One region of the Winslowiella toletana genome, then DNA from elsewhere that is predicted to be linked to it. Evidence: predicted binding sites of a transcription regulator. Region 1 holds the regulator's gene; each other region holds the start of a gene.

Evidence for each region. The regulator LexA, encoded in region 1, represses DNA repair genes until DNA is damaged. The targets are predictions, from matches to a motif close to TNCTGTATGTACATACAGNA.
Region 2: a site for LexA is predicted at 1,956-1,975, ahead of dinB (DNA polymerase IV). Genes of this name have one in related genera too.
Region 3: a site for LexA is predicted at 1,739-1,758, ahead of uvrB (excinuclease ABC subunit UvrB). Genes of this name have one in related genera too.
Region 4: a site for LexA is predicted at 1,053-1,072, ahead of RIN69_RS08210 (DNA translocase FtsK 4TM domain-containing protein). Genes of this name have one in related genera too.

The regions. Positions count from the first base shown of each region.
Region 1 is NZ_CP134152.1:4,551,786-4,554,945, forward strand. It holds gene RIN69_RS20700 (fimbrial protein) at 1-364, shown strand, start outside; gene RIN69_RS20705 (hypothetical protein) at 561-1,610, shown strand; gene lexA (transcriptional repressor LexA) at 1,678-2,286, opposite strand; gene RIN69_RS20715 (diacylglycerol kinase) at 2,392-2,760, opposite strand; gene plsB (glycerol-3-phosphate 1-O-acyltransferase PlsB) at 2,889-3,160, shown strand, end outside.
Region 2 is NZ_CP134152.1:1,089,320-1,092,479, reverse strand. It holds gene RIN69_RS05005 (catalase) at 1-708, opposite strand, end outside; gene dinB (DNA polymerase IV) at 884-1,939, opposite strand; gene dpaA (peptidoglycan meso-diaminopimelic acid protein amidase) at 2,198-2,938, shown strand; gene RIN69_RS04990 (class II glutamine amidotransferase) at 2,909-3,160, opposite strand, start outside.
Region 3 is NZ_CP134152.1:1,606,114-1,609,273, reverse strand. It holds gene uvrB (excinuclease ABC subunit UvrB) at 1-1,661, opposite strand, end outside; gene RIN69_RS07585 (hypothetical protein) at 2,052-2,267, opposite strand; gene RIN69_RS07580 (ABC transporter ATP-binding protein) at 2,517-3,160, shown strand, end outside.
Region 4 is NZ_CP134152.1:1,739,212-1,742,371, forward strand. It holds gene RIN69_RS08200 (hypothetical protein) at 1-302, shown strand, start outside; gene lrp (leucine-responsive transcriptional regulator Lrp) at 520-1,014, shown strand; gene RIN69_RS08210 (DNA translocase FtsK 4TM domain-containing protein) at 1,134-3,160, shown strand, end outside.

The sequences.
Region 1 (3,160 bases):
GGACGTGGCCAACCCAAAAAATTATCAAAAAATTAGTGTGCCAATTACTTGTGATTATCCTCAGGGAACAGCTTACGTGAAGGTGACAGGGACTCAACTGGGCGCGAATACAAACGTACTGGCAACGAATGTCAGCAATTTTGGCATTGCTCTTTATCAGGGAGAGGGAACGTCCACTAAATTAACCCTTGGAGGGGGGACAATCTATGGGTCAGTATCCATTGGTTATCCAATCACTAATGGGCTTTCAGGAAAAGAATCAGGCGTTTTCGTTTTCACAGCAGTGCCATTTAAAAATGGTACCGGTCAGTTGGAGACAAAGGCATTTTCGGCCTCTGCAAGTATGAGCATAAGTTACTTTTAGTTATAACCGCCACAGGCGTCTCAGCACGTCACGATTGTAAATGCCAGGCCAGATTTGTGTGAAGAAAATTATGAATCATTGCGGATATATCTCAATGCGTTCGAGAAATAGCAGTTACGCACTAAAAATACAGCATCAGCAATGCTGATTTTTTAATGTGTAACTCTGAAAATAATATTTAAAAGGAGTTGAAAAGGTGAATGTAGTTAATTACTTTTTATCTTTTATTTTTCTTTGCTGTAGTATACCTGCCTTTGCCTATGACCCTTGCCGTGATTTGCAAATATTGTGGCAAATGGATGATAACTCACAGGCAATCCCTCCAATAACCGTCAGTAATGGTAGTACAGCGGATTACTTTGATATCACTTTACCCGGGTTACCGTCCACCGCACCAGGAAGCGTATCATGGATTCAACGTTATAATGTTCCCTTTGGCACGAATAATATTGCAAGTGGAAACGGCAGCAAGAACCTGGCGACATGGATAGCATTACCCGCTGGAGGGGGCGATATCTCTCTGGGTGACGGATTGACGGGCCGTATAGAAATTATTTCCGGAAACTATCTTGTGCGCGGAATATATTCAGGTTTTCAGACCTATTCTGGTCCGTACAAATTTCCTAATTGGGTGGGAAATTTTCCGAGCAGTCTTAATGTCGGATCCCGTTATCCGCTGGTCGAAAACTCTTTTACTGAGACAAAACTGCGCGTTTATATCACCAAAGGGAGCGCTTTTTCCGGCACATACAACGTGAGAATTCCAATAAAGATCGGAGCTGAAGAGTGGTATAAGGGAGAAAAATACTGTTCTGGTGGGGGTGGGGTTGAGCTGGCAGTGGCATCTATGCAAAATCGATTTGCTCCAGTGCAGGTTAATGTGATGGCCAGCTGTTCTTTGACCGGAGGCAGTAATATTGCCATTAATCATGGAAAAATAACTACCGCACAGGCTCGTAGCGGACACTCTTCAAGTACTAATTTTGGGATTAATTGCGGGAGCCCGTCTAACGTGCAGTTAACCTTTGAGGGGGTTCAGCCTGTCTCCGGAGAGGCCAGAAATGTGACGAAGTGTGGTAATAATGGAAAATGTACATTGACGGTTGATGATAATGCCAGTTTTGTTGGTGTTGTCGATGGCAGTAAAAATTTTAAGATAAGCTCCGTCTATCAGACCGTTGGATCCAGCACCCCTGACTCAGGCGCTTTCTCGGGTAATGCAATATTGAGAGTTCTGATGCAATAAAATAGACAATGTAAGTCACGGCGCGTGCCTGCGGAGGATAACAGCACGCGCTAAAGGAAGTAGAAGGTTACAGCCAGTTGCCGTTGCGAATCACACCGACCGCCAGACCTTCAATCGTCAGGGTTTGCTGACGAAGATCGACCACAATTGGCTGAAAATCACTGTTTTCAGGCAGTAACTGAACCACATTACCTTGTTTCTTCAGTCGTTTGACGGTGACTTCATCGTCAATACGCGCTACGACAACCTGTCCATTACGCACGTCCTGAGTCTTATGCACTGCCAGCAGATCGCCATCCATAATACCGATGTCTTTCATCGACATGCCGCTGACGCGCAACAAGAAGTCTGCATTAGGTTTAAACAGATTGGCGTCGACCTGAAAATGGCCTTCAATATGCTGTTCTGCCAGCAATGGTTCACCCGCTGCGACGCGACCGATCAGCGGCAGGCCGCTCTCATCTTCCATCATCAGACGAATGCCGCGCGAAGCGCCGGAAACGATCTCAATCACACCCTTACGCGCCAGGGCTTTCAGATGCTCTTCCGCGGCGTTGGGGGAACGGAAACCTAATTGCGAGGCAATTTCGGCGCGTGTAGGAGGCATACCCGTCTGATTAATATGGTCACGAATCAGATCATAGACCTGCTGCTGCCTTGCCGTTAATGCTTTCATTCCGCCCCCTGGTTGTTTATACAGTCGCTGTGAGTATATACAGGTATTCGCTGCTTTGAAACCTAAAGCTGCGTAAAAAACGACTGCTTGTCAATTTCTGCCTGGTCAGGCGAAATGTGCCCATAACAGCATTATCCAGACAAATACCGCTAACAGAATGGTGAGTAACACCGCCGCAGACCCCATATCCTTGGCGCGTCCGGAAAGCTCATGCATTTCACTGCCGATCCGATCCACCACCGCTTCTATCGCGCTGTTAAGGATTTCTACGATAATCACCAGCAGTACTGAGCCGATTAGCAGTACACGAGTGATGGCATCCACATCAAGCCAGCAGGCAATAACGATCGCCACCACTGCTGCGATCAACTCCTCGCGAAATGCGGCTTCATGCTGCCAGGCGGCACGCAAACCTTTCCATGAATAACCTGCTGCTTTCACAATTCGCGCAAGGCCGGTTACATTATTTGTCATAATCAGGGAACCCTTTGAGATGTTTAACGTCCACCAGAGGGTGGCGCACGTATTGCAACACAACAGATCTTAATAGCGCTTTCTGGTATGCTTGCCGCGCTTTGCTAACAAGAGGCTTCATGTTGTCTATGTCAGGTTGGCGTAATTTCTATTACAAGTTACTAAACTTACCCCTCTCATTTTTGGTGAGAAGTAAGGCTATTCCGGCCGATCCGGTAGCTGAACTCGGGCTCGATAGTTCGCGCCCCATTATGTATGTATTGCCTTATGATTCAAAGGCGGATCTCCTTGCATTGCGATCGCAATGTCGTAAACGCGACTTGCCCGATCCGTTGGAGCCGCTGGAAATCGATGGCACGGTTTTGCCACGCCACGTGTTTATCCACGATGGACCGCGCGT
Region 2 (3,160 bases), 1.5 Mb from region 1:
GTCTTTACCGATTAACTGCTCGGCTTCATCGTCCATCAGGTTCTGAATGCCTTGCTGGCATTTCATATGGAATTTAACCCAGAAGCGTTCCTGCCGATCGTTGATAAAGCTGTAAGTGTGGCTACCGAAACCGTGGACATGACGATAAGAGCTCGGCAATCCGCGATCGCTGGCGTCGATGGTCAGCTGATGCAGCGATTCAGGCAGTTGAGAGAAGAAATCCCATTTATACGTCGGGTTACGCAAGTTGGTGCGTGGATCGCGTTTTACCACGTGATTCAGATCGGGGAATTTCAGCGGATCGCGCAGATAAAATACCGGGGTATTATTCCCGACCAGATCCCAGTTACCTTCTTCAGTATAGAATTTCAGTGAGAAGCCACGAATATCTCGCTCTGCATCAGCACCGCCGCGTTCACCCGCAACGGTTGAAAAACGGATAAACAGGTCGGTTTTTTTACCAATATCAGAGAAAATTTTTGCGCGGGTAAAGCGGGTAATATCATGAGTGACGGTAAAGGTGCCATAAGCGCCGGAACCTTTCGCATGCATACGACGCTCAGGAATCACTTCGCGGTCAAAGTGTGCCAGCTTTTCCAGAAACCAAACGTCCTGTAACAGCATTGGGCCGCGACGTCCGGCGGTCATCGAATTATTATTATCGGCAACCGGTGCGCCTGCAGCGGTGGTGAGGCCTTTTTTGCTCATTGCGGTTTCTCTCTTCTGAATGAAATGGAGAACGGTTTACATAAAGTAATCCTGATAATTAATAGAATTGCTAAGTATCAATACTATTGTCGGCTCTGACCTTGATCTCTGGCAATCTGGCAAAAACTATCACTGCTATTTATGAAATGGATACTGACAGGGATTGCCTTTAATCTTACAACCCCAGTAACAGCTGACGCTCCAGCTGCGGATCAAGTAAAGTGACATGCACGCCCACCAGCCGCACGCCACGTCCACCGCGGCGTTCGTCCCAGGTTTTTTTTGCCAGACCGATAAGATCATCTTTATTCAGAACCGGCCAGACATGCTCCTGGGTGGTCAGTTGAAAATCACTGAATTTCAGTTTAATGCCCTGCCGCGCAATATGTCGATCCGGTTTAATCGCCGTCAGCCGACGCTCCAGCTCTTCGTACAGATAATCGAGGATCTTCAGACAGGCTTCCCAGCTGTGAATATCTTCCGATAGGGTGCGCTCAACCCCCAGCGACTTACGCTCGCGCTCGGTAATCACTTCGCGATCGTCAATCCCGTTACTGCGCTCCCACAGTACCCGACCAAATTTACCAAAACGTTTGAGCAGCATCGCCAGGTCGCTTTTTTGCACATCAGCGCAGCTGTAAAGCCCCTGCTCTTCCAGCTTCTTTGCCGTCACTTTCCCCACGCCGGGAATTTTAACCAGCGGCAAGGTCTGTAAAAATGCCGGCATCTGTTCCGGAGTAATCACAAACTGGCCATTGGGCTTATTTAAATCCGAAGCGATTTTGGCAAGGAATTTAATCGGCGCGATACCGGCCGAAGCGGTGAGATTAAGCTCACGCTCAATACTCTGCCGAATTTCCCGCGCCATTAAGGTGGCAGAGCCGTGACAATGCTCACTGTCGGTGACATCCAGGTACGCCTCATCCAGCGACAGCGGCTCGATTAATGAAGTGTAACGCGAGAAGATTTCACGAATATGGCTGGAAGCGGCTTTATAAGCGTCAAAGCGGCCAGGAACAACTTTCAGATGCGGGCAGAGTTTCAGCGCCATCGCGGTAGACATGGCGCTGTGGACGCCGTATTTACGTGCCGGATAATTGGCCGTGCTGATAACACCGCGCTGTTTCTGGCTACCGCCAATGGCAATCGGGATATCACGCAAAGCAGGATTGTCGCGCATTTCGACCGCAGCGAAAAAGCAGTCCATATCAACGTGAATGATTTTACGCATATCCCTCCTCCGGCATTACTGTATAAGTATACAGTCAAAAAGACAGGATTCAAGTGGGTAAGATAACCATTCAATTGGCCGAAATACCCGCCGTAAAGGGGATAAGTCTCACAGCTGGCGGGATTATTCTCAGTCAGCATCTTGATAAAAAAATAGACAATGTTAATGTTGCGCAGCGAAAGCGGATTTTTCCGATAATGCATGTACCAGACGTCGCCAGACGTCGCACTTCAAACCCTCTATTTCAAGGGAAAACGAATGGGCAAAATCGCACTGCTGTTTGCGATGATTTTTATGCCAGCCGTCAGCATGGCCACCGTATCTGAACCTGTTCAGCCGTTGGCTCCGGTAAGCAAAGAGTTAAAGAAACAATTAATCGGTACGCCGGTTTATCTGCAAATCTTCAAAGAAGAGCGGATGCTGGAACTGTACGGAAAAATCGGCAACGAATATCGCCTGCTGGATAGCTATCGCATCTGTAATTTTTCCGGCGGGCTGGGCCCAAAGCAGCGTCAGGGCGATTTTAAAAGCCCGGAAGGTTTCTACACCGTTACCCAGCGCCAGTTAAAACCGGACAGTCGATTTTATCGCGCCATCAATATCGGTTTTCCTAATGAGTACGATCGTCAGCAGGGCTATGACGGTAAATATCTGATGATTCATGGTGATTGCGTGTCAGTCGGCTGCTATGCCATGACAAACGCCTATATGGATGAGATCTTTACTTACGTCAATGCGGCACTGCGAAACGGTCAGTCAGAGATTAGCGTCAGTATTTATCCATTCCGCATGACGGAAAGTAATATGCAGCGCCATCGCAACTCATACTTTGCTGCGTTCTGGAAGCAGTTGCAGCCGGGATATGCCTATTTTGTTGAGCATCGCCAGCCGCCCAACGTCAGCGTAAACTCTGGCAAATATGTGCTGAATGGCAGCCCGATAATTAGCGACCCGTCAGCACCATCTGGATCATTCTTCGCGCTCACCAAGACAAAATAGCACCCACTCTCCGGGTTCAATTTTGTTCCAGGTTTCATTGCCGGTTAGCGGCTGTGTCGCGATCACTGTGACCACGTCATTTGGCGTGGTCTGCTTCTGAAAATCAATTTCCACATCCTGATCGAGCAATTTGGCTTTGCCAAACGGCGCACGACGGGTGATCCAGAACAGATTGGTCGAGCAGAACGCCATCAGATAACGCCCATCCGACAGCAGCATATT
Region 3 (3,160 bases), 2.0 Mb from region 1:
CCATACAGAATCGCCTTGCCGTTGATATTACGCGCGGCGCGACCAATGGTCTGAATCAACGAACGTTCGGAGCGCAGGAAGCCCTCTTTGTCGGCATCCAGTATCGCTACCAGCGACACCTCTGGCATATCAAGCCCCTCACGCAGCAGGTTGATCCCCACCAGCACATCGAACTCGCCGAGGCGCAGATCGCGGATAATCTCCACCCTTTCGACAGTATCGATATCCGAGTGCAGATAGCGCACCTTTTCGCCATGCTCCTCAAGGTACTCGGTCAGATCTTCCGCCATGCGCTTGGTCAGCGTGGTCACCAGCACCCTTTCGTTAATCGCCGCCCGCTTACGGATCTCAGACAACAGGTCATCGACCTGAGTCCCGACCGGACGCACTTCGATAATCGGATCGAGCAGACCGGTCGGGCGCACCACCTGATCGATAATCTCTTCACCCGATTTCTCCAGCTCGTAGTTACCCGGCGTCGCGGAGACATAAATGGTCTGTGGTGCCAGCGCTTCAAACTCTTCGAATTTCATCGGGCGGTTATCCAGCGCCGACGGCAGACGGAAGCCATACTCCACCAGCGTCTCTTTACGCGCACGGTCGCCGCGATACATGCCACCAATTTGCGGAATCGTAACGTGCGACTCATCCACCACCAGCAGGCCATCAGCTGGCAGATAGTCAAACAGCGTCGGCGGCGCTTCGCCCGGTCCACGACCTGAAAGGTAGCGCGAATAGTTTTCGATCCCGGAGCAGTAACCCAGCTCGTTCATCATCTCGAGATCGAACTGTGTACGCTGCGACAGGCGCTGCTCTTCCAGCAGCTTATTGTTGGCCAGCAGCACCTGACGACGATCCGCCAGCTCAACTTTGATCTCTTCCATCGCCTGTAAAATACGCTCACGTGGCGTAACGTAGTGGGTTTTCGGGTAGATGGTATAGCGTTGCAGCACCTCCAGCACCTGGCCGGTCAGTGGGTCCAGCAACGACAGCCGCTCGACTTCTTCATCGAACAGCTCAACGCGTAGCGCAATTTCATCGGATTCCGCCGGAAAGATATCGATAACCTCGCCGCGCACGCGGAATGTCCCGCGCTGAAACGCCTGGTCATTGCGCGTGTACTGCAATTCGGTCAGACGGCGCAGAATCGAGCGTTGATCGATTATCATGCCGCGCGTCAGATGCAGCATCATTTTCAGATAAAGATCGGGATCGCCCAGACCATAAATCGCCGATACCGAAGCCACCACAATCACATCGCGGCGTTCCAGCAGCGCTTTGGTGGCCGAGAGCCGCATTTGCTCAATATGTTCGTTCACCGAGGCGTCTTTCTCGATAAAGGTATCTGAGCTTGGCACATAGGCTTCGGGCTGATAGTAGTCGTAATATGAGACGAAATACTCCACCGCATTATCGGGGAAAAACTCTTTCATCTCGCCGTACAGCTGCGCAGCCAGCGTTTTGTTTGGCGCCAGCACCATCGTCGGGCGATTAAGATCGGCAATCACATTCGCGACGGTAAAGGTTTTTCCTGAGCCGGTCACCCCCAGCAGCGTCTGATGGGCAAGACCATCTTCCAGCCCTTCCTCAAGGCGTCGAATTGCCTCGGGCTGGTCGCCAGAAGGTTTAAATGCGGAATTAAGTTTAAAAACTTTGCTCATTGATGGGCTACCTGAAGAAGAAAAGCGCGAACCGGAGTGTAATTCTACTCCCCCTTGGCAAATTTTCCAGAAAATTATACTGGATATAATAACAGTTATTTCGCACAATGTGTGGTCTCAGAGTAATCACTGACTTTTCTCCGACTTTACTGGACAAATGCCTGAGGACAGGTCGATAAGGTTATCCCCAGAAGTTTTGAACCTTTAACATTTGTCAAGCGCACTGTCGCGAAAGCGTCACAGAGGAAATGTCGGAAATGCCGCAGGCTTGATTTTCATCAACTTGTTGATTTCATTTCAATTGATTCCTGAGTCGAGATAAGCATCAGTTAAAGCCGAAGCCGCGTCCGCTCTCGCTTATCACATGTTTTCAGTATCTAATGCACAAGGTTATCCACAGGAATAGTGGATAACTGATTTCAGCGCCCGAAACATCAGGTGTGTATAAATCTGTGCTGCACCCGTTCTGCGCGCTGAAATATTTTTTTTTCGCTTTTTTTCATCTTTTCTTATCGCTAAACGGCCTATGCAATGCATAACTTGCCGCGCCATGCCACTGTTTTCGGACATTGTTTTTGGGATGCGCTTCTCGTCGATATTGCCCAATTCCGCTCCCTTTGCACCACTCAGCCCAGTCATAAGCACCGTAACAGTGCAGGCCACTGTTAACCTTATGTGATTATTTAACTCCACTGACTAATTGAAAGGCTTAATTACTCGCCAAAGGTAAAAGTTAACTTTTTCTGATACGAGCTGGCCTGTTAATTGCAGCACGTCTTTACTACCTCGCGCTTATAAACACCGGGCCAGCAAAGCCCGTTGCCAGCGCAAGATAATCCCGAAGGAGTGTGCCCGATGCTAAGTTTACGTGCGGTTAATCAATTTTATGGTCAGAACCATATTTTGTGGGATGTTGATCTCGATCTGCCGCCCGGTACTTGTACCGGAATTATCGGGCGTCCGGGCATGGGAAAAACCACGCTGGTCAACTGCATTATGGGCAACTTGCCGGTCAACAGCGGCAGCATGACGTGGCAGGAAAATGGCGCGCCGCCGAAAAATCTGCTGCTGCAACCGATGGAGACCCGGGCGCGGATGGGCATCGGCTATGTGCCGCAGGGGCGCCATATTTTCTCGCAGTTAACCATTGAAGAAAATTTACTGATTGCGCTACTGGCCGGACAGAACGACCGCCACTGCGCCATTCCCGCCATGGTGTATGACCTGTTTCCACATCTTTACGCATTGCGCCATCAACGCAGCGGCGAGCTGCCTGTCGAGCAACAGCAGCAGCTGGCGCTGGCACGCGCGCTGGTGTTACAGCCGAAATTACTGATTCTTGATGAGCCGACCGAGGGGATGTCACCGTGGCTGGAGGAGGAGATGGGCAACCTGATTTATCGTCTTAATCATGATTTTGGCCTGACGATTCTGCTGCTGGAGCAGCGCCTGTCGGTGATTCGCCGCGTGGCGCACTACTTTCTGCTGCTGCATCGTGG
Region 4 (3,160 bases), 2.1 Mb from region 1:
GACCCTCGTTTGTTAACTGGCAAACATATTCAGGGATTGTAGGGAATTTAACGCCGCAACAAAAGCATTCTGAAATTTTGTTAACAATCGATGCAACAGTTTTGACCGATGAATCACGGGTGTCACGCTGCCGGGTAAAAAACCAGCAGCGGGCAGCAACAGCGCGCCGTTCAAAGCAAAAATACCTTTTTAAAAACAGTCGTGCAGCACGGCATATGGCATGTTGTACTGATTTTGTTTGTTTTACTTTGACAATCGGCTGCGCTTTTGCGAAAACATTATGGGAAGCAGAGGGTTTTTAGGGCAGCAGAGCAGGGTTTCATACCGTGTTTCGCACATTACTCCGAATAAACTCAGTCTGTCATTTGTCATGACGCATGGTGTGGACAGGCAACATGCGTCATATGGATGGCGCTTATCGAGCAACAGACTCAATGTCTTCACTTCAAACAACTCTGTTACATAGATGTCGTGCAGGGTGTGGCAGGTAAAGGGAAGGAATTAAGAGAGACAATAATAATGGTAGACAATAAAAAACGCCCCGGTAAAGATCTCGACAGAATCGACCGTAATATCCTCAATGAGCTGCAAAAGGATGGTCGAATTTCTAACGTCGAACTTTCCAAACGGGTTGGCTTATCGCCAACGCCGTGTCTTGAGCGCGTGCGTCGCCTGGAGCGTCAGGGTTTTATTCTTGGCTATACCGCGCAGCTGAACCCGCATTATCTTGATGCTTCACTGCTGGTTTTTGTTGAGATTACTCTGAATCGTGGTGCGCCCGACGTGTTTGAGCAATTTAACGCCGCAGTTCAAAAACTTGAGGAAACTCAAGAGTGTCACCTCGTTTCTGGCGATTTCGACTATCTGTTGAAAACGCGTGTTCCTGATATGTCGGCTTATCGTAAATTGCTGGGGGAAACCTTGCTGCGTCTGCCTGGTGTGAATGACACACGCACCTACGTTGTCATGGAAGAAGTGAAACAAAGTAACCGCTTAGTGATTAAAACGCGGTAACACAGGGCAGGTGCAAAACCTGATAGATTTCGGTACACTCCTGTGAATTCATACAGGTTCAGCGTCGGGCTTGCCCGGCGCTGTTGCCTTCCAAGTTTACAGGCACCTGGAGAGTACTCTTGAGCCAGGAATACACAGAAGATAAAGAAGTTACCTTGCAGCCGCTGAGTAGTGGACGTCGTTTACTCGAAGCGCTGTTAATTATTGTTGCTCTTTTCGCCGTTTATTTGATGGCTGCGCTGCTGAGCTTCAATCCTTCCGATCCCAGTTGGTCACAGACCGCCTGGCATGAACCGATTCACAATCTCGGTGGCGCGCCGGGCGCGTGGCTTGCCGATACATTGCTGTTTATTTTTGGCGTAATGGCCTATGCCATTCCTCCGGTTATTCTGGGACTTTGCTGGATCACCTTCCGCCAGCGTGACAGCCAGGATTACATCGACTATTTCGCGGTAGCATTACGCTTGATCGGCGTGCTGGCGCTGGTGATCACCACCTGCGGACTGGCGGCGATTAACGCTGATGACATCTGGTATTTCGCATCGGGCGGCGTAATTGGCAGCCTGGTGAGTAATGCGATGGCACCCTATTTTAATGGTGCGGGCGGAACATTAACCCTGCTGTGCGTTTGGGCGGCGGGACTGACGCTGTATACCGGCTGGTCATGGCTGATGATTGCCGAAAAAATTGGCGGCACGGTGATGGGCGTGCTGACTTTTGCCAGTAACCGCTCCCGCCACGATGAACGGTGGCAGGAAGAGGAAGAGGAAGAGGAAGACGATCAACCCCGCGCTGTTCCGGCACAGAAAGTGGCGGCGCATGATGACGACGACGTATTGCTGTCGGCACCGAAGCTAGTTGCCGCGCAACAGCAGGGCGAAGATGAAGACGCTGAAACGCAGGACCCACTGTTAGCGAAAGCCGCAGCGGCGACCACGGCTGCACTGGCGGCAACCGCGAATGCTGCGCAACGTGCGCCAGCACCTGAAGTGACGGCCCCGGATACGGCGGCAGAGCGTCCGGTTGCCGCAGCGGTTGCCGCACCTGCGATCGGCCAGCCAGCTCCGGCAGACGTCCCTGCGCCACAGCCTGAAGCGCCACCGGTGTATCGTTTTGAAGTACCGGACGAAACACCTGCGCCGAATCATCCGTTGGAGAGTGAAGATGATGGCCCGCGCATGGGCAACTGGCGTGACACGTCAGCATCTACCGCTTCACCGTTTGATTTCTCGGCTCCACAAGCTGAGCCGACGGCGATTGCCGCGAATTCGCCGCAGCCGGGCAGCGTTGCCGATGCCGCGAAGGTTGCAGCCAGTGCAGCGGCATTTATGCCGGGGTTCACTGCGACCAGCGGCAGCGACGGTAATCCACAGGTAAAACAGGGTATTGGCCCTGAACTACCGCGCCCAAATCCGGTGAAACTACCAACGCGTCGTGAACTGGCTTCTTATGGTATTAAGCTGCCATCCCAGCGCATCGCCGAAGAGAAGGCCAAAGAGCAGGAGCAACAGCTAGCGCCGCAGCCTGTAACGGCGGCTGTGCAGCCGGATGAAGATGAACAGGCGATGATGCAGGAGTCGCAGCTGCGTGAAGCCTTTATGACACAGCAGCAACAGCGCTATGGCGAAGAGTTTGCGCCGGAGCAAGAGGATGAAGAGGCGCTACAACAGGCGGTGCTGGCGCGTCAGTTCGCTGAACAGCAGCAACAGCGTTACACGCAAGAGCCGGCTCAGGCTGAACCGGTGCAGAGTTTCTCTTTAGACACGTCGCGTGCCTTTGACTTCTCGCCAATGGACGATCTGGTTGACGACGGCCCGACAGAGCCGCTGTTTACCCTGGATGCAATGCCGGAAGCAGAAGCCCAGCCTGAATATCATGTTGAGCCGCCGCAACCGGCTACGCCAGCCTGGCAGCAACCGGCTCCAGCACCAGCGGCACCACAGTACGCGCCGCAGTCCGCACCAGCGGCACCGCAGTATGCGCCACAGCCCGTTCAGCAGCCGACGGCATCGTCAGCGGCCAGCTGGCAGTCTGCACCCGCAGCTCAGCCAGCCGCTGCCGTGCAGAAACCCGCAGAACCTGCTGTCGACAGTCTGATTCACCCGTTCCTGATGCGTCACGAGCAGCCGCTGCATAAACCTGCCAC